Regions from separate parts of the Rheinheimera mangrovi genome, predicted to be linked through region 1. Evidence: predicted binding sites of a transcription regulator. Region 1 holds the regulator's gene; each other region holds the start of a gene.

Region 1 (5,669 bases):
GGTGAAACAGCTGAAGTTCTGACCATAGTGCCAGTGTTGAAACGCCGTGGTATTAAAATGATAGGCATGACAGGCCGTTCTGAATCAACCTTAGCAACTTTATCAGACGTGCATCTGTGTGTGAGGGTTGAACAGGAAGCCTGCCCATTAGGCCTGGCTCCCACCGCCAGTACCACAGCAACACTGGCGATGGGCGACGCTATTGCAGTCGCCCTTCTGGACGTTCGTGGTTTTTCTGCAGATGATTTTGCCTTATCTCATCCGGGTGGCAGTTTGGGTCGTCGTTTGCTATTACGTTTAGAAGATGTGATGCATTTTGGTGATGCCCTGCCTGTTGTGCGTCAACAAGTTAGCCTGAAAGACGCCTTGCTGGAAATTTCCCGCAAAGGATTAGGTATGACCTCTGTTGTAGATGACTCCGGTAAACTGGTTGGCTTGTTTACTGATGGCGATTTACGCCGAGTGCTGGATCAACAAGTCGATTTGCATAAAGCCAGCATTGCCAGCCTGATGACCAAAAACTGTATTACTGCCAAACCTGCTATGCTCGCGGCTGAAGCCTTGCAAGTCATGGAACAACACAAAATTAATGGTCTAATTGTGGTCAACGAGCAACAAGAGCCAATAGGTGCTCTGAATATGCATGATTTATTAAAAGCAGGAGTGCTCTGATGCCATCTTTATTTGCCCAAATGTACCAGGCTATCAGCCCAGAGCTGGAACAAAAAGCCCGACACATTCGCTTGTTGATATGTGATGTCGATGGCGTGTTCTCCGATGGCCGTATTTACCTGGGTAATCAGGGCGAAGAGCTCAAAGCCTTCCACACCCGCGATGGCTACGGTATTAAAGCCTTACGGCATGCAGGTATTGAAGTGGCAGTGATTACTGGCCGCCGTTCAGAAATTGTGCAGCAACGAATGACCTCACTTACTGTCCCTTACATTTATCAGGGGCAGGAAAATAAACTCGCCGCTTTTGCTGAACTCCAGCAGAAACTGGCACTCGAAGCCTCACAAATCGCTTTTATTGGCGATGATTTGGCCGACTGGGCCGTGATGCAACATTGTGGTTTAAGTGTTGCGGTACAAGACGCCCACCCTTACCTTGCGTTGCATGCAGATTACCGTTGTAAATTACCAGGTGGTTTTGGTGCAGTGCGTGAACTCTGCGATTTGCTATTGACCAGTCAGGGCAAATTTGCTGAATTTTCAGGAAGTAGCACATGATTCGTCAATTTCTCTGGTTGTTACTGATAGTGGCTGCAGCTGCTGGCTTTTACAGCTGGCAACTGTTGGATCAGGAGCAAAGCGGAAGCCCGGCCAATCAAGACAACCAACCTGACTATGTGGCACAGGATCTCACCCGAATGATTTATGACAAAGAAGGCCATTTGTCAGATTTAATCCGTGCTCAGCGTATGGAACACTTCGAACGCTTTGGTTTTTTGCAGTTTGATTTCCCTATCTACACCATTTATCAGGAAAAAGTGCCATTATGGCAAGTGACAAGCGAGCAGGCAGTGCTTTATCCTGATGACAAACTCATTCTTGAACACAGAGTGGAGCTGCGCAATATGTCGACAGACCCACTTTTTACCCGAATAGAAACCAATGCAGTTGAGCTTTTGTTTAACAGCAATACGCTGCAGTCAAACGAGCAGGTACGCATTTTTGGACTGGGTTTTCAAATTACAGGCCAAGGCATGCTGGCTGATTTGAACGAACAGAATATAGAGCTGAAACAGCACACTAAAACGGTTTATTACAATGAAAAGTAACATTATTTTACTCAGCGTTCTCATCACTTTCAGTGGCTTTTGTCTGGCAGGCCCTGATGACTTTAAAAAAGAAATTCAGGTCGGTTCTGACCGCCAGTTTGGCTCGATTAAAGATAAAGTAATGACTTTTGTTGATAACGTCAAAGTGCAACAAGGCAGCTTATTGATTGAAGCAGACAAACTCGAAGTCATTGCCAGCGCAGGCAAAGGCAAAGAAGTTTTTATCGCTTCAGGCCAACCCGCAAAATATTCCCAAATGCTGGACGGTGATAAGCCTATTAAAGCCAGCGCGAACGAGATCCGTTATGACGTAGCCAACGGTACGCTTGTCCTGACGGGCGGCGCAGAACTCAGCCAAAACGGCAGTATGGTGCAAGGCGCAGTGATTAAATACAACCTGGAAAAACAAGAGCTGGAAGCGGAGTCTGACGGTAAAAAAACCGAACGAGTCACCACAGTGTTCAGCCAGGAAGGAAAAGAATAATGAAGTTAGTTGCGTCCCATCTGGCTAAAAGTTACAAAGGGCGCCAGGTGGTCAAAGACGTTAGTCTGGAAGTGAGAGCCGGTCAGATTGTTGGTTTGTTAGGTCCTAACGGTGCGGGCAAAACCACTACTTTTTATATGATTGTTGGTTTAGTGCCATCAGATAAAGGCAAAATCACCCTGGATGACAAGGAGATCACCTTTGATCCTATCCATGCCCGTGCTCGCGCAGGCATTGGTTATCTGCCGCAGGAAAGTTCGATATTCCGCAAACTGACGGTATATGACAACCTGCTGGCCATTTTGCAGCATCGCAAAGATCTAACCGAAGAGCAGCGCGAAGAAAAAGCCGATGCGCTGCTGGACGAGTTCCATATAGGCCATATCCGTAACAGCCTTGGCATGAGTTTATCCGGTGGCGAACGACGCAGAGTGGAAATAGCCAGGGCATTGGCCGCAGATCCGGCGTTTATCCTGTTGGATGAACCTTTTGCTGGTGTTGATCCCATTTCAGTGTTAGATATTAAAAAAATTATTCAGCATCTGTGCCAAAGAGGCATAGGGGTGCTTATCACCGACCACAATGTGCGCGAAACTCTTGATGTCTGTGAAATTGCCTATATTGTAAGTCATGGAGAACTGATTGCTGCAGGTACCCCGACTGAGGTTTTAGCAAACCAACAAGTCCGTGATGTCTACCTTGGTGAGCAATTCAGGTTATAGTTTAAAACAACATCCGAATAGGGTTGTTTGGAGAAAATAAGAAGTACATGAAACCGTCTCTGCAACTTCGTCTTGGTCAGCAGCTCACAATGACTCCTCAATTGCAGCAAGCAATTAAACTGCTGCAATTGTCTACTATTGAACTGCAACAGGAAATTCAGGAAGCGCTGGATGCTAATCCATTGTTGGAAGCTGAAGATGACTATGCAGTATTTCAGGAACCTTCATCAAAAGATTTAAATCATGGTGCCGAGTTTGATTCGCCTGACTATGACAACAGCCATGATGAGCATTACGAACCCGAAGTAAAGGACAGCAGCGAAGCGATGTCCGAGCAAAATATCAAAGAAGATTTACCGCTGGACAACCACTGGGACGATTTAGTCAGTGCGGCTCCGGTTGCTGGTGCCAATAACTTCAATGGCGATGAAGATACGGTATTTCAGGGCGAAACCAGCGAAACCCTGCAAGATTACTTACGTTGGCAAATGCAGCTGACCCCATTTTCAGATACAGACCGCACTATTGCTGAAATCATTATCGAAGCCATAGACGAAAACGGTTTATTAACGATAGACACAGAAGATATTCTCGAATCGCTAGGCATGCCGGAAGTGGAAGCCGACGAAGTCGAAGCGGTCATTAAACGTATCCAGTTGTTCGATCCTGTAGGTGTTGGCGCCCGCACTATTCAGGAATGTCTATTGGTACAGCTGCGCCAGTTTGATCCAAAAACCCCCTATCTGGCTGAAACCCAGCATATTATTAAAGAATATACTGACTTTTTAGCTAACAGAGATTTCCGTTCTCTGATGCGTGTGACTAAACTCAAAGAAGACGACTTAAAAGAAGTGATGCGGCTTATTCACAGCCTGAACCCTCGACCTGGGGCAGATGTGATTCGACAAGAACAGTCGTATGTGATCCCTGATGTGTCAGTTGCAAAAATCAAAGGACGCTGGATGGTCGAGTTAAACCCTGATGCGATGCCAAAGATCAGAATTAACGAGCAATATGCTGCCATGTCACGTAATGCCCGTAATGCATCAGATGGTCAGTTTATTCGTTCCCACCTGCAGGAAGCCAAGTGGTTTTTAAAAAGTCTGGAAAGTCGCAACGAAACTTTACTTAAAGTTGCCAACTGCATAGTACAGCAGCAACAGGCCTTTTTTGAGCACGGTGAAGAAGCCATGAAACCCATGGTATTAAACGACGTGGCTGAAATGGTGGGAATGCATGAGTCAACCATTTCCCGTGTTACTACACAAAAATATATGCACACTCCCAGAGGAATATTTGAACTTAAGTTCTTTTTCTCCAGTCATGTAAGTACAGAGAGTGGCGGTGAATGTTCATCCACCGCAATCCGCGCCTTTATAAAAAAATTGGTGGCGGCGGAAAATCCTGCCAAACCTTTAAGTGACAGCAGGATGGCAGAAATACTGTCAGAACAAGGGATTAATGTCGCACGGCGTACCATTGCCAAGTATCGTGAAGCCTTGTTTATTCCGCCGTCTAATCAGCGCAAGAGCTTGCTTTAACAGCTCTATTAAGAAGGAAGAGTCTATGCAAATCAACTTAACTGGTCGTCATGTAGAAATCACTGAAGCACTGAGAGAGTACGTCGATAGCAAATTTTCCAAACTTGAACGTCATTTTGATCATATTAACAATGTACATGTAGTGCTGAACGTGGAAAAATTAAAGCAGATTGCAGAGGCTAAGATGCACCTCAATGGAGGTGAAGTATTCGCTGTGTCGGAAGACGAAAATATGTACGCTGCGATAGACCAGTTGATCGATAAACTGGATCGCCAAGTTATTAAACATAAAGAGAAAATTTCTCGTCATTGATTCTGAAACTATGAACCTGAGCTCAATGTTATCGGAGGACTGCACCAAGAGTGCGGTCCTTTTTAATAGTAAAAAACGCATTCTGGAATACATAGCTGAACTGGCACATCAGCATTTACCGGAAGTTCCTGAGTACAACATACTCGAAGCCCTGATGAGCCGTGAGAAACTCGGTTCCACAGGTATTGGCGGTGGTATCGCTATTCCGCATGGCAAATTAAAAAATGTCACCACACCTTTGCTGGTGTTTGTCGTCAGTAAAGATCCAATACAGTTTGATGCTATTGATAACCAGGCTGTGGATATTTTTTGTGCCATCCTGATCCCGGAAAATCAATGCCAGACCCATTTATCTACTTTGTCCGGCATAGCCCGTATGCTCAGTCAAAAAGATTTCACCAAAAAAATCCGTCATAGTGCCAATAGCCATGATTTGTACCAGTTGCTAATGGCAGGCGCTGAACAGGCAATGGCAAAATGAAATTATTAGTCGTCAGTGGTCGATCGGGTTCGGGCAAATCTGTTGCCCTGCGCGTCATGGAAGACCTAGGTTATTATTGTGTAGATAACATCCCCGTCAATTTACTTCCGACTTTAGCCAACGCCGTGATGGGGCAGTACGAAAGGGTCGCTGTCAGTATTGATGTGCGCAACCTGCCGCAAGACCCCGATGAATTAACAGATATCCTGTCTTACCTGCCGCACAAAGTTGACCTGACCATTCTTTACCTAGACGCCGACCACACCAGCCTGATTAAACGCTTCAGCGAGACACGACGCTTGCATCCGCTTTCGCATCAGGCCATGTCACTGGATGAAGCCATACAAC
Region 2 (5,669 bases), 1.0 Mb from region 1:
TCTGAGATTTCATACCAGCAGGCATATTAATGCCAAAATTTGTCAGCATGGTTCTGAAGCTCTGCTCAGTAAAAGGGCTTTGTTCCCCCGTGCCAGGCAAGCCGACAACCAGACCATAACCCACTAACTGGTTACTACGAACGCCCTGTACGCTGGTTAAATCTTTAATTCGGGCGGCTGAAGCCGGAAAACACAAAGCGGCTGACAGCAAAACTACAAAAAGGCATTGGATAAGTTTCATCATGTCACCTGTGTTAAAACGGCCACAACACACCGTTAAAGAAGCGGGTTAACCAGCCAGGTCCCTGACCACCATGAGTCGCACCTGTGCCACTGTATTCAATACGGGCGTTGGCGATTTTGGTCGACTCGACTGTATTTTTTGAATCAATATCTTCAGCACGGATCACGCCAGTTAAACGAATAAACTCTTTGCCCGTATTCAGTGTCAGCCATTTTTCGCCACGGATCACCAGATTACCATTTGACATCACCCGCAATACGTTCACCGAAATGTCACCCGTTAAACTGTTGCTTTGGTCCGCTTTTGAATCACCTTTAAAGTCTGAGGTTGAGTTGGCACCAAACTGTAGCGTATTGCCAAGCACACTGACGTCACGACCTGCTAAACCCACTATAGGATCAAAACTTGCTTTGCTGTCTTTACCAAACTCAGTTTTAGCTTTTTTGCTGGCTTGCGTATTTTCTCTCAGCACCACAGTAATGATGTCACCTGGACGGCGCGCTTTGTTATCTGAGTACAGCCCATTAGACAACCCTTGCGCAAACAAGGAGCCGTTGTTAGACAGCGGTACTGCTTCAGGCTCAGGAGGTAAAGGCGCAAAGTTCGGGTCATCCGGCATTGGCTCATTAAAGCTGCCTGCACAACCCACACAAAGTTGCACTGTTAAAACGAGCAGAATTAACTTGTTCATCCACTTACTCCTACAGCTGCTGAATAGCGGTACCCAGCATCTGATCAACAGTTGAAATCACTTTGGAATTCATTTCATACACGCGCTGACTTTCAATCAGGCTGACCAGTTCTTCCGTCACATTGACGTTTGACGTTTCCAAAGCGCCCTGCACCAGAATGCCTCGCCCTTCCAGACCAGGAATACCTTGAACCGGATCACCGCTGGCGGCCGTTGCAGTAAATAAGTTTTGACCTACAGGTTCTAAACCTGCCGGATTGACAAAGTTAGTGACTGTTAACTGCCCCACTACCGCCTGATCGACCTGGCCAGGTAAACGCACAGACACTTCGCCATCCTGTGAGATAGTGATGCTTTGGGCATCTTCGGGGATCACTATATTCGGCTGAATTTGATAACCTGCGCCTGAGGTCACCAGATTACCTTCACTGTTCGTAGTAAACTGGCCATTACGACTGTAAGAAGTGGTGCCGTCAGGCATTAGTACTTCGAAAAAGCCGTGTCCCTGGATCATCACATCCAGACTACCTTCTGTGGTGACCATATTGCCTTGGGTAAAGCTTTTTTGAGTCGCGACCACTTTAGTACCTGCGCCTAACATCAAGCCATTCGGCAACTCTGAGTTTTGTGACGAACGACCACCAGGCTGATTAATGTTCTGATACAACAAGTCTTCAAATACAGCGCGGCTTTTCTTAAAGCCAATAGTGCTGGCGTTGGCCAGGTTATTTGAAATCACCGAAATATCACGCTGCTTCGCGTCCAAACCGGTTTTACTGATCCATAGAGCTGGATGCATGCTAACCTCCCAGGCTTAAGCCTTAGACTACTCTCATAATTTGATTGTGTTGCCGATCAATCTCTTCGGCCGTTTTCATCATTTTGACCTGTACTTCAAACTGACGCTGTAAACTGATCATCTGTGTCATTTCGCCAACGGCATTTACGTTACTACCCTCAACTGCTCCGCTCATCACTTTGACCGTTGTATCCAGTTCTGCGACTTCTCCGTCTTTACGCCGAAATAAACCGTCAGCGCCTTTTTCAATATCCTGAAACTCAGGTTTGACTAATTTAAGTCTGGCCACTTCCTGCATTACGTTGGCAGGAGCTCCCTGCGGCCGGATACTGATAGTGCCGTCGTTGCCTATTTCCATTTTGGCTAGTGGCAGAGGCAGCTGAATAGGACCATCTTCACCTATCACGTTCAGGCCGGAAGCGGTTTGCAATTCACCCGTTGGGCTCAGCTGCATATTTCCCGCTCTGGTATAGGCTTCATTGCCATCCGCATCCTGTACTGACAGCCAGCCTTTTCCCTGTACTGCGACGTCTAACTCACGCTCTGTAATAATAAATGAGCCATCGTCAAAATTTTGACCAGGTCGTTCAGTCAGTGAAAACACCCTTGTAGGCAAACCTTCACCAAAAGCCTGCATAGCACGAGCCTGCTCTAAATCTGCTTTAAAGCCAGTTGTGGTGCTGTTTGCAAGGTTGTTCGCTTTGATACTGATGCCATTCATGTTCTCTTTGGCACCGCTCATTGCGATATAAAGTAAATGGTCCATAGTCAGGCCTCCACTTGAGATAAGATAAGTAAAGCAAGACTGATGCCAAGAAAAAGGTGCAGACAGGGGTACACAAAGTAGAAGCCTGCTAAACTATTGTTTTCAAATACATAAGAGAGAAGTAATGAAGAAGGAATTAGGCGTGGTCTTATGTGCTGAAGCTACGCAAACTGGCTTATTCAGAAACTGAGGTAAATTTGAATCTGCTGATCAGAGAAAATGAAGAATTGGCAGAGGTATAGTTTGAATTGGTAACCTCAACTTCGGCACGGACTTTTACAGCAACAAGCATTGGTGTTTTAAAAAAGTAATGTTGGGGCTTGGTACAATTGTACGTTGCAAGCAGCGTGTGAGAGGCGTCAAACAAACGCAAAGTACAATCGACAGATAAAGTGTTCACAGGATTAAATCCGACCATTACTAAACGATCAAGATGAGCAGGCTTATAGATGTCAACGGTCCGGCTTTGAGAAGCACCCGCTTTAAGCACAAAATCAGTGGTCACCAATTGGTCCTGCTCAGCAGCGCTGCTGTAAAATGCCAGCAATAAGCCAATAGCAACAATTTTTTTGAACACCATACAACCCTCCGGAGTAAAAGCGACGGCATGACGCACCAGATACGAGCTACCTATAAAAAAAGCCACCCGGAGGTGGCCTAAGGACATGTTTACACTATCGGATCTGCAGCACTGTATTTTGTAACGTACTGTTAACCTCCAATGCCCTGGAGTTGGCCTGGAAGTTACGTTGCGCTGCGATTAAATCGACCAATTCATTGGTCAGGTTCACATTCGAACTTTCCAGTGCTGATGCGTTAATAGAACCAAAAGTACCAGAGTTAGCTTCACCCGCTAAGGCTTCACCCGAAAGCAAACTCTCGCGCCAGGAGGTGTTACCAGACTGCGTTAAACCTTGAGGGTTAGCAAATTTCACCATAGCAACCTGAGCTAAATAGGTCTGATCGCCATTAGAATAAGATGCCATAACCTTACCTGCCGCATCAATATCTACGCTAGTTAATCGTCCCACTGTGGTGCCATCCTGACCCAAAGTACCCACTTCAAATTTAGAAGCATACTGAGTAGGCAATTTTGTACCACTTTCATCACGGAACTGCACAGTGATGTCATTGCTAAACTGCGCACCATTGGTTAAATAACCGTTCAGAGGGTCGTTTAATCCCGTACCTACGCCAGCCGGCAGAATTATATTCGGTAACGACGCACTCGTAGGTAAAGAAGGAACACCTGTTGCATCAAAGTCCATTGTGATAGGACCAATAGCGGAATTGGGCGTTAACGGACCACCTGAAGGCGAAGCAGGAACAGTATTATTGTCATCCATCACCACATACACTTCCCAATCGTTATCTGTCGTTGGTGCTTCACGACGGAAGTACATGGTCAAGATATGAGGCTCACCCAAACTATCATAAATAGTAGTAGAGGTGGTTCCATTGTAACTTGCCGGATCTACGGGATTAAAAGCGACTGTAGGGGGCGTATTGCGAGAGTCCACATTCATGGTAACAAACACGTTCGAGGTCGCTCTTGGCGCGCCCGCCGTGTTTGGGATCTGTATAGGCTGAGTGGTGCTTAAGCTAACTGATGTGGTGTTGCCATTCGCAGGGTTCACAGGAAATCCCTGTAGAAAGCCACCATTATTGTCAGAGATAAAATTGTTTTTATCCAGCTTAAAGGCACCAGCTCTGGTGTAGGAATAATCACGGTTACCAATCTCAGGCGCGACCGCAAAAAAACCGTCACCGGTAATAGCTAAATCCAGTGAGTTATTGGTAAATTTTAACGAACCCTGAGAAAACTGCTGCGCCACTTTCGACGTCGTAACACCGTCACCTACTTTAGTTTTGTTTGAACTGAATACTGAAGCCGCATATACATCCGCAAATTCAGCCCGTGATTCTTTAAAGCCCGTGGTATTGACGTTGGCGATGTTATTCGCAGTGGTATCAATATCCTTTTGAGCGGCGGCCAGGCCACTTAACGCTATATTAAAACTCATAAATCACCTCAATTCATTGATTAGGTTGCAATTTCTTCAATATCAGATAATTTTTTCTGGCCTTGGCCAAGCACATTTAGGAGTAGACCCTGGGTGGTGCCATTGCCTAATGTAATACTGGTTACAGGAGCATATACAGAGGTCACTATCGCTTCATTTTTACCTGCAATTGTCCCCTCAACTTCAATGGTATAAACACCTTTAGGCGCCAGTTCCATTACTGGTTCGCCTTTTTCATTCACTTTTGGTGTGCCATCTTCATTTAGCGCCTGAGTATCGGTCGCACCGTTCCAAGGGAGTTGTAAACGCCCAGCAACAGCATCTGAGTCAGGAATACTGACCGAACGCACCACCACGCCATCAGCGTTTTTAATCCGCACTTTGACGTTAGTTGCGTTTTCAGGAAAACTAGCACTGGCTACCATGGTGTTTTCGCCGTCAAATTCCATTTTATTCGACTTCACTAACACATACTGCCCCACGAGAGAGGACGCCTGTAACGCCTGACTGGAGTTCATCGTAGTGGCAAAATCTTTAAAGTTGGTATTCAGCGAAGATATGCCGTCAGCCATCGTAAAGTTGGTCATCTGCGCTATCATCTGATCATTTTCAACCGGTTTGGTTGGATCCTGATAAGCCAACTGCTGCGTTAACAGCGCAAAAAAATCAGATTGGGTTAAGGCGCCATTGTTGTTATTTTCCGTTGTAGTGGCTTTATCGCCCCAATACAAACCATCTAAGGCACTGCCTTCATTACTTACATTACTCATACCCTACCCCTTTACCTTTGACCCAGCATCAGCGTGCGGCTGACCATTTGTTTAGCTGCATCAGCCACCTGCACATTGGTCTCGTAAGAGCGTGAGGCGGAAATCATATTGGCCATTTCTTCCATAATGTTAACGTTAGGCTTGTAGATATAACCTTTTTCATCAGATAGCGGATGATGAGGAGCGTATTCAACATTCAACGGAGCGTCTGATTCCACAATACCTAACACCTGAACTTTAGCCCCTTCCTGGCCTTGCTGAGCTTGTTCAAGCGCAGTAGCAAACACGGGGTGACGGGCTCTGTAGGTTTGGTCAATGCTGCTGCTAATGCTGTTCGCATTCGCCATATTACTGGCTGTAGTATTTAAGCGTACT
Region 3 (5,669 bases), 1.7 Mb from region 1:
TTAATATGTAAATTGACGTTTTGCAGTGCTACAAAAGGGCCTTTTTCGGTCGGGAAACTGATGCCTACCTGAGTCAGTTCTAAATGAGTTTTTTGCATACAAGCTCCTAGCGGCTGACCGCTGTTTTATCCCAGTTCACTTTGCGCTGTAGCATCAGCATCAGCCTGTCCAGCGCAAAACCCAGCAGGCCAATCACCAGCACTGCGACACAAATCCGGCTCAACGAGTCGGACGAACCATTCTGAAATTCATCCCAGACAAATTTGCCAAGCCCGGGGTTTTGCGCCAGCATTTCGGCGGCGATAAGCACCATCCAGGCAATACCCAAAGACAAACGTAAACCGGTAAAAATCATCGGCACAGCAGAGGGAAGCACTATGATGCGCAGGTGCCGCCACCAGCTTAAGCGCAGCACTTTACTGACATTGAGTAAGTCCTGTGGCACCTGGCTGACGCCTACTGCAGTGTTTAATAAAGTGGGCCAGAGCGAACACAGCATCACTGTGCACACCGACACTACAAAAGAGCGACTGCCCCAGGCTGAGCTTAAATCCACCGAGCTGACAATTAAGGTCACCAGCGGTAACCAGGCCAAAGGTGAAATAGGTTTAAACAGCTGAATGAGCGGGTTAAAGACCTGATACAGGTTGCTGCTTAGGCCAATCAAAATGCCGAGCGGTATAGCAATCAAGCTGGCCAGCACAAAGCCGGTTAATACCGTTTGCAGGCTGGTCAGAATTTGTGAAAAAAAGGTCGGTCTGGCGCGGTACGGCAAGCTGGGTAATTCAGCTTGTGGATCGGCAGCCAATAGAGCGGCATTGCGCTCTTGCTGGCGTTGATAAAACGCATCTTCTCTTTGCTGCTCAGCCTGATATTCATCCATCAACTGCGACCACTGGGCCGCTGCCTGGGCTGGCCCCGGAAATTGGCCCAACGAGGTTTGGATTTGGCTGGACGCCAGTTGCCAGCACAAAACAAACACCAGCAGGCCACTCAAGGTCAACAGACTTTGTTTCAGCTGTTTACGCCAGAACAGCAAAGAACTGAACTGGCTTTGCCACTGGTTAAAGCCCGGGTGGTGCAGAATTTTCATCTCAAGCTCCTGTTAGTTTTTGGCTGCGGCCACGTTTGGCGTAGTTGCGCTTTGTTGTCCTATCGCAAACTGCTGCAAATAGGCGTTAGGCTGAGTTGGGTCAAAGTTTTTGCCATCGATAAAGCCGGACGCTTTGCCTGGTCTGGTTAAAGCAGCGGTTTTAAAGTCGATAAAATCAGTCGCTTTTAATTTGCCTTCGGCAATCAATTCAGCAGCAGCCTGTTGATAGGGTTCTGGCTGAAACACCTGCTGAGCTTGTTGCAAATACCAGGCATCGTCCTGAGCATTAGCAATTTGGCCCCAGCGGCGCATTTGCGTCAGGTACCAAATTGCATCGGCATAAAAGGGGTAGGTGGCGTGATAACGGAAAAACACATTAAAATCCTGTTGCTGACTGGCTTTACCTTGTTCAAATTCAAAAGTACCTGTCATGCTGCGGCTTAAAATGCCTACGTCTGCGCCGACATAATGCGGCTGAGCGATCATTTTTGCCGCTGCAGCTCTGTTGGCATTGTTGTTTTGATCCAGCCAGTAACCCGCACGCAATAATGCTTTAATCAGTTTGATATGGGTGTTCGGATTGGCTTTGGCCCACTCTGCTGTCACGCCCAGCACTTTTTCTGCCATAGCGCCGTGCAGTTGCTCATTGGTCACCAGCACCACACCTAAACCTTTTTGCACTGCCTGTTGATTCCAGGGTTCACCTACACAAAAGCCCTGCAAAGTACCAGCTTCCATAGTGGCTGGCATTTGAGGTGGCGGAGTCACTGAAATCAGTAACTGCGCTTGCAACTGGCCTGAGTTATCGCCTTGCTCTGGTGCATAAAAACCAGGGTGAATACCACCAGCGGCCAGCCAGTAGCGCAGTTCATAGTTATGGCTGGAGTAAGGAAATACGGTACCAAACTGCATGGTTTTGCCTTGTTCAGCATAAGCTTTTAAGGTGGTTTGTAGCACTGAAGCCGATTGCGCCTGACCTGCAGCCGATTTTTGCGCTGCAGGTACTTGCTGCCATATAGCTTTAGAGACGGTGCAGGCATTGCCATGTAAATCCAACACCAGGCTGGTTTGTAGTCTGGCCTGACTGCCTAAACCGGCAGAAGCTGCTACCACTTGTCCTGCCAGCATATGAGCTGCATCGAGTTGGCCGTCTGTCACTCTATCCTGTAACACTTTCCAGTTGGCCTGAGCTTCTACACTGACAAACAAGCCTTCATCTTCAAAAAAGCCTTGCTCCAGCGCTACAGCCAAAGGTGCCATGTCGGTCAGTTTGACGAATCCTAAACGCAGGTCAGTTTTTTCTGCAACTGCAGCTTCTGCCTGACTCAGGCAACAGGCGCCGAGCAACAGAGTAAGAGCTATACGTCTCATAGATTTTCCTCAAAAAAAAACGCCATCTGTCTGACCCCGAAAACCGGAGACAAGCAGATGGCGTCTTTGCCAAAAGATGATTATTTAACCGCAGCCAATGCGATAACAAAATAAAGCAGTTCTTATGCCATCTTTTAAATCTTTATATTTTTCATTTGGTTAGTTTTATTTTTGCTGATGCTGTAGCGCTGAAACATCGAAAGCTTGCGCTGTGATTGTGCAAAAACGCACCAAGGCGGAACAGCAAAGGCGGCTATTGCTATTTGCTAACCTAATGCCTATGATTTTTTTGCTTTTAGAATGAAAAACTAATGAAATCAGACTGCTGTTAGGTTTTTTAGCAGCAAATCGGTTAACATAAATCCTATTGTAGTAAGAATTTGTTTTTGGCCTGAATTGCAGGTCGATGTTTAGGGGATCTGCATGGCAAATCAGTTAAAAAGCCGGCCTCAAAGTATTCATGGCTGGGTTGCGGAAGAATTGGGGACCCGTATTGTCAGTGGCATTTATTCACCAGGTGAATATATTCCGAATGAAACCACTATAGGTGAAGAGTTAGGCGTGTCTCGCACTGCGCTGCGTGAAGCTTTTAAAATTCTGACCTCCAAAGGTTTGCTGGAATCGCGGCCTAAATTGGGTACCCGAATTCGGCCGCGTAAACACTGGAATATGTTCGACAGCGAAATTTTAAGCTGGTGTTTTGAATCCAAGCCATCGCCACAGTTCTTTATTTCTCTATTTGAAATTCGCGAAATTTTTGAACCAGCAGCAGCAGAGCTGGCAGCTAGAAACCGCAGTGAAGAACAATCCGCCACTTTAGGCGCAGCCTACGATGCGATGGAAAAAGCTGAAATTGGCACTGATGCAGTGTTCTCCAGCGATTTAGACTTTCACATGGCGGTTTTGGACGCCACCAATAATGAATTTATGATTTCGTTGGGTATGACAATACAAACTGCTCTGATGGGCTTATTCCGTTTAAGCAGTGCTATTGCAGAAGAGTATGTCGATTCATTACCGGGTCACAAAGCTGTGTATCAGGCCATAGCATCAGGCGATGCCGCCAAAGCCAAAATTGAGATGTTCCAGTTACTGGCTAAATCAAAAGAAAATTTAGAGTATGCTTTAAAAAATCTGGCCAAGCAGCCGGATTAAACAACAAGGGGTCAGGTAACAAAGTTCACCGACCCCTTTTCACTGCTACAGCGTTTTTACCTTCACCGGTGTCTTATTGTCGACAGCCAAAGTATTCCGCAGCGGTAAGCCAAAGAGCGGAGCTTCAATTTCAAACAGATCACCAGGCTGAGTTTCTATGCCATCACCAACACTTAAAGTGGCAGTGCCAAAATAATGCAGATGGGCATCACCAGGGCGGCAAAATAAATCGTATTTAAAGTGGTGATGCTCCAGATTACTGATGCTGTGCGACATATTGTCTTCACCGCTGACAAAAGCTTTTTGCCACAGTAATTTACCGTCGCGGTAAATACGTGAGGTGCCTTCAATATGAGCTGGCAACTCACCTAGCAAGAGTTCAGGCCCTACTGCACAAGGCCGCAATTTGGAATGCGCCAGGTATAAATAATTCAGCCGTTCAGTTTTGTGATCGGAAAATTCATTGCCTAAAGCAAAACCAATACGCCAGGGCTGACCTTCAGCATCATTGATATAAACCCCAACAATTTCAGGCTCTTCGCCACCATCTAAAGCAAAAGAAGGAGAGAGCAACTGTGCACCGGGGGATACCACTATGCTGCCATCCCCTTTATAAAACCATTCAGGCTGCACACCTGTTTCCCCTGCAGCAGGTTTACCGCCATCCAGACCCAACTTAAACATTTTCATCGTATCTGTCAGCTCAGCCACTGCTTTGCCGCTGGTTTGAGCATGCATAGTAGCGCGGGTATCGGCGCTGCCCAAGTGAGTCAGCCCTGTGCCTGTCACTAGCAAATGGGCTTGATCCGGATGATCAAAAGGCGCCAATAAACGTCCTTCGGCTACTATGGCCTGATAATCCAGTTTCTGGTCACTAACCAGCTCTGTGACCAGCTGCTGCAATGGTTTATTTGCAGACAAAGCCTGATTCGCCAACTGATAGACAGTCTGGACACCACTTAAAAGCTGAACCTCTGTGCTGGATAACACCAGAGCCACAGCGCGTTGCTGCTCTGGTGTCACAAATTGAATTAAACGCATCGCACATCCTCGTTAATTTTATATTTGTATTACAATAAGATTAATATCTGTTTTCTATACTCTATTGTCAAGCAGAACTGTAGGGGCGGGTCTTGCACCCGCCCGTCTATTGATACCGCGGTACTAATGGAAGTGCCGGGACAAGCCGCTGCCTCTACTACCCGCCATTTATCAGTTCTGCTCCTTGTCCAAACCTTCACTGGTCATAATGACGCGTTTTAAAGTGCCATCTTTGTTGTAATACAACCGATCGATGGCCACAGAACGGCGAAATTCACCGCCATCAGGCTGAGCTGCTCCTGTGTGGTAAATAAAATAATCTTTGCCTTTAAATTCAATAATAGCCTGATGGTTAGTGGGGGAATTGCCTGCTACTTCGTTCAGGATGTCCTGATAAACCCAGGGGCCGGAGATTTTTTTACTGGTGGCATAAACAATTTTCTCCGGAAAGCCTGAAGCATACGACAGGTAATACAGATCGGCTTTTTTATGCACCCAAATAGCCTCGGTAAAATTGGGCAGATCCAAATTTTGAATTGGGCCATCCAGCTCTGTCATGTTGGCTTTGAGTTTGGCGTAACGGGGTTTGGTATTGCCCCAAAACAAATAGGCCTGACTGTCGTCATCAATAAAGACCGAAGGGTCTATATCATCCCAGTCGATGTGGGTGTCGGTCGTCATATCGTTGGTAATAAGCGCAGTGCCGCGGGCATCTTTAAAGGGCCCAAGTGGGCTGTCACCTACAGCAACACCAATAGCAAAACCATTGATACTGGCGTGGCGTACTGTGACATACCAATAAAACTTGCCATTTTTTTCAATCACCTGAGAGGCCCAGGCATCGCCCTTCGCCCAGCTGAAATCTTTGGCCTTGAGTTTAGCGCCATGGGCTTGCCAGTTTTTCATGTCTTTGGAGGAAAACACCAGCCAGTCATGCATGACAAAAAAGGTTTTATTGTCTTTGGCTTCGTCATGGCCCGTGTACAAATAGACCGTATCGCCCACCACT

What was found. The regulator sigma-54, encoded in region 1, starts transcription at its own class of promoters, with help from an activator protein. The targets are predictions, from matches to a motif close to TGGCANGNTNCNTGCTT.
Region 2: the regulator sigma-54 is predicted to act here: its motif matches at 2,532-2,548, upstream of EK374_RS07040 (flagellar basal body rod protein FlgF).
Region 3: the regulator sigma-54 is predicted to act here: its motif matches at 2,578-2,594, upstream of EK374_RS15915 (CmpA/NrtA family ABC transporter substrate-binding protein).

The regions. Positions count from the first base shown of each region.
Region 1 covers NZ_CP034683.1:538,868-544,536, reverse strand. Annotated here, with positions in the region: gene EK374_RS02550 (KpsF/GutQ family sugar-phosphate isomerase) at 1-672, shown strand, start outside; gene kdsC (3-deoxy-manno-octulosonate-8-phosphatase KdsC) at 672-1,229, shown strand; gene lptC (LPS export ABC transporter periplasmic protein LptC) at 1,226-1,780, shown strand; gene lptA (lipopolysaccharide transport periplasmic protein LptA) at 1,770-2,264, shown strand; gene lptB (LPS export ABC transporter ATP-binding protein) at 2,264-2,986, shown strand; gene EK374_RS02525 (RNA polymerase factor sigma-54) at 3,034-4,527, shown strand; gene hpf (ribosome hibernation promoting factor) at 4,553-4,840, shown strand; gene ptsN (PTS IIA-like nitrogen regulatory protein PtsN) at 4,851-5,321, shown strand; gene rapZ (RNase adapter RapZ) at 5,318-5,669, shown strand, end outside.
Region 2 covers NZ_CP034683.1:1,541,043-1,546,711, reverse strand. Annotated here, with positions in the region: gene EK374_RS07055 (flagellar basal body P-ring protein FlgI) at 1-241, opposite strand, end outside; gene flgH (flagellar basal body L-ring protein FlgH) at 255-935, opposite strand; gene flgG (flagellar basal-body rod protein FlgG) at 946-1,734, opposite strand; gene EK374_RS07040 (flagellar basal body rod protein FlgF) at 1,757-2,500, opposite strand; gene EK374_RS07035 (hypothetical protein) at 2,676-3,080, opposite strand; gene flgE (flagellar hook protein FlgE) at 3,175-4,524, opposite strand; gene EK374_RS07025 (flagellar hook assembly protein FlgD) at 4,545-5,294, opposite strand; gene flgC (flagellar basal body rod protein FlgC) at 5,306-5,669, opposite strand, start outside.
Region 3 covers NZ_CP034683.1:3,506,038-3,511,706, reverse strand. Annotated here, with positions in the region: gene EK374_RS15925 (ABC transporter ATP-binding protein) at 1-98, opposite strand, end outside; gene EK374_RS15920 (ABC transporter permease) at 107-1,093, opposite strand; gene EK374_RS15915 (CmpA/NrtA family ABC transporter substrate-binding protein) at 1,106-2,464, opposite strand; gene EK374_RS15910 (FadR/GntR family transcriptional regulator) at 2,888-3,619, shown strand; gene araD1 (AraD1 family protein) at 3,665-4,660, opposite strand; gene EK374_RS15900 (glycoside hydrolase family 43 protein) at 4,832-5,669, opposite strand, start outside.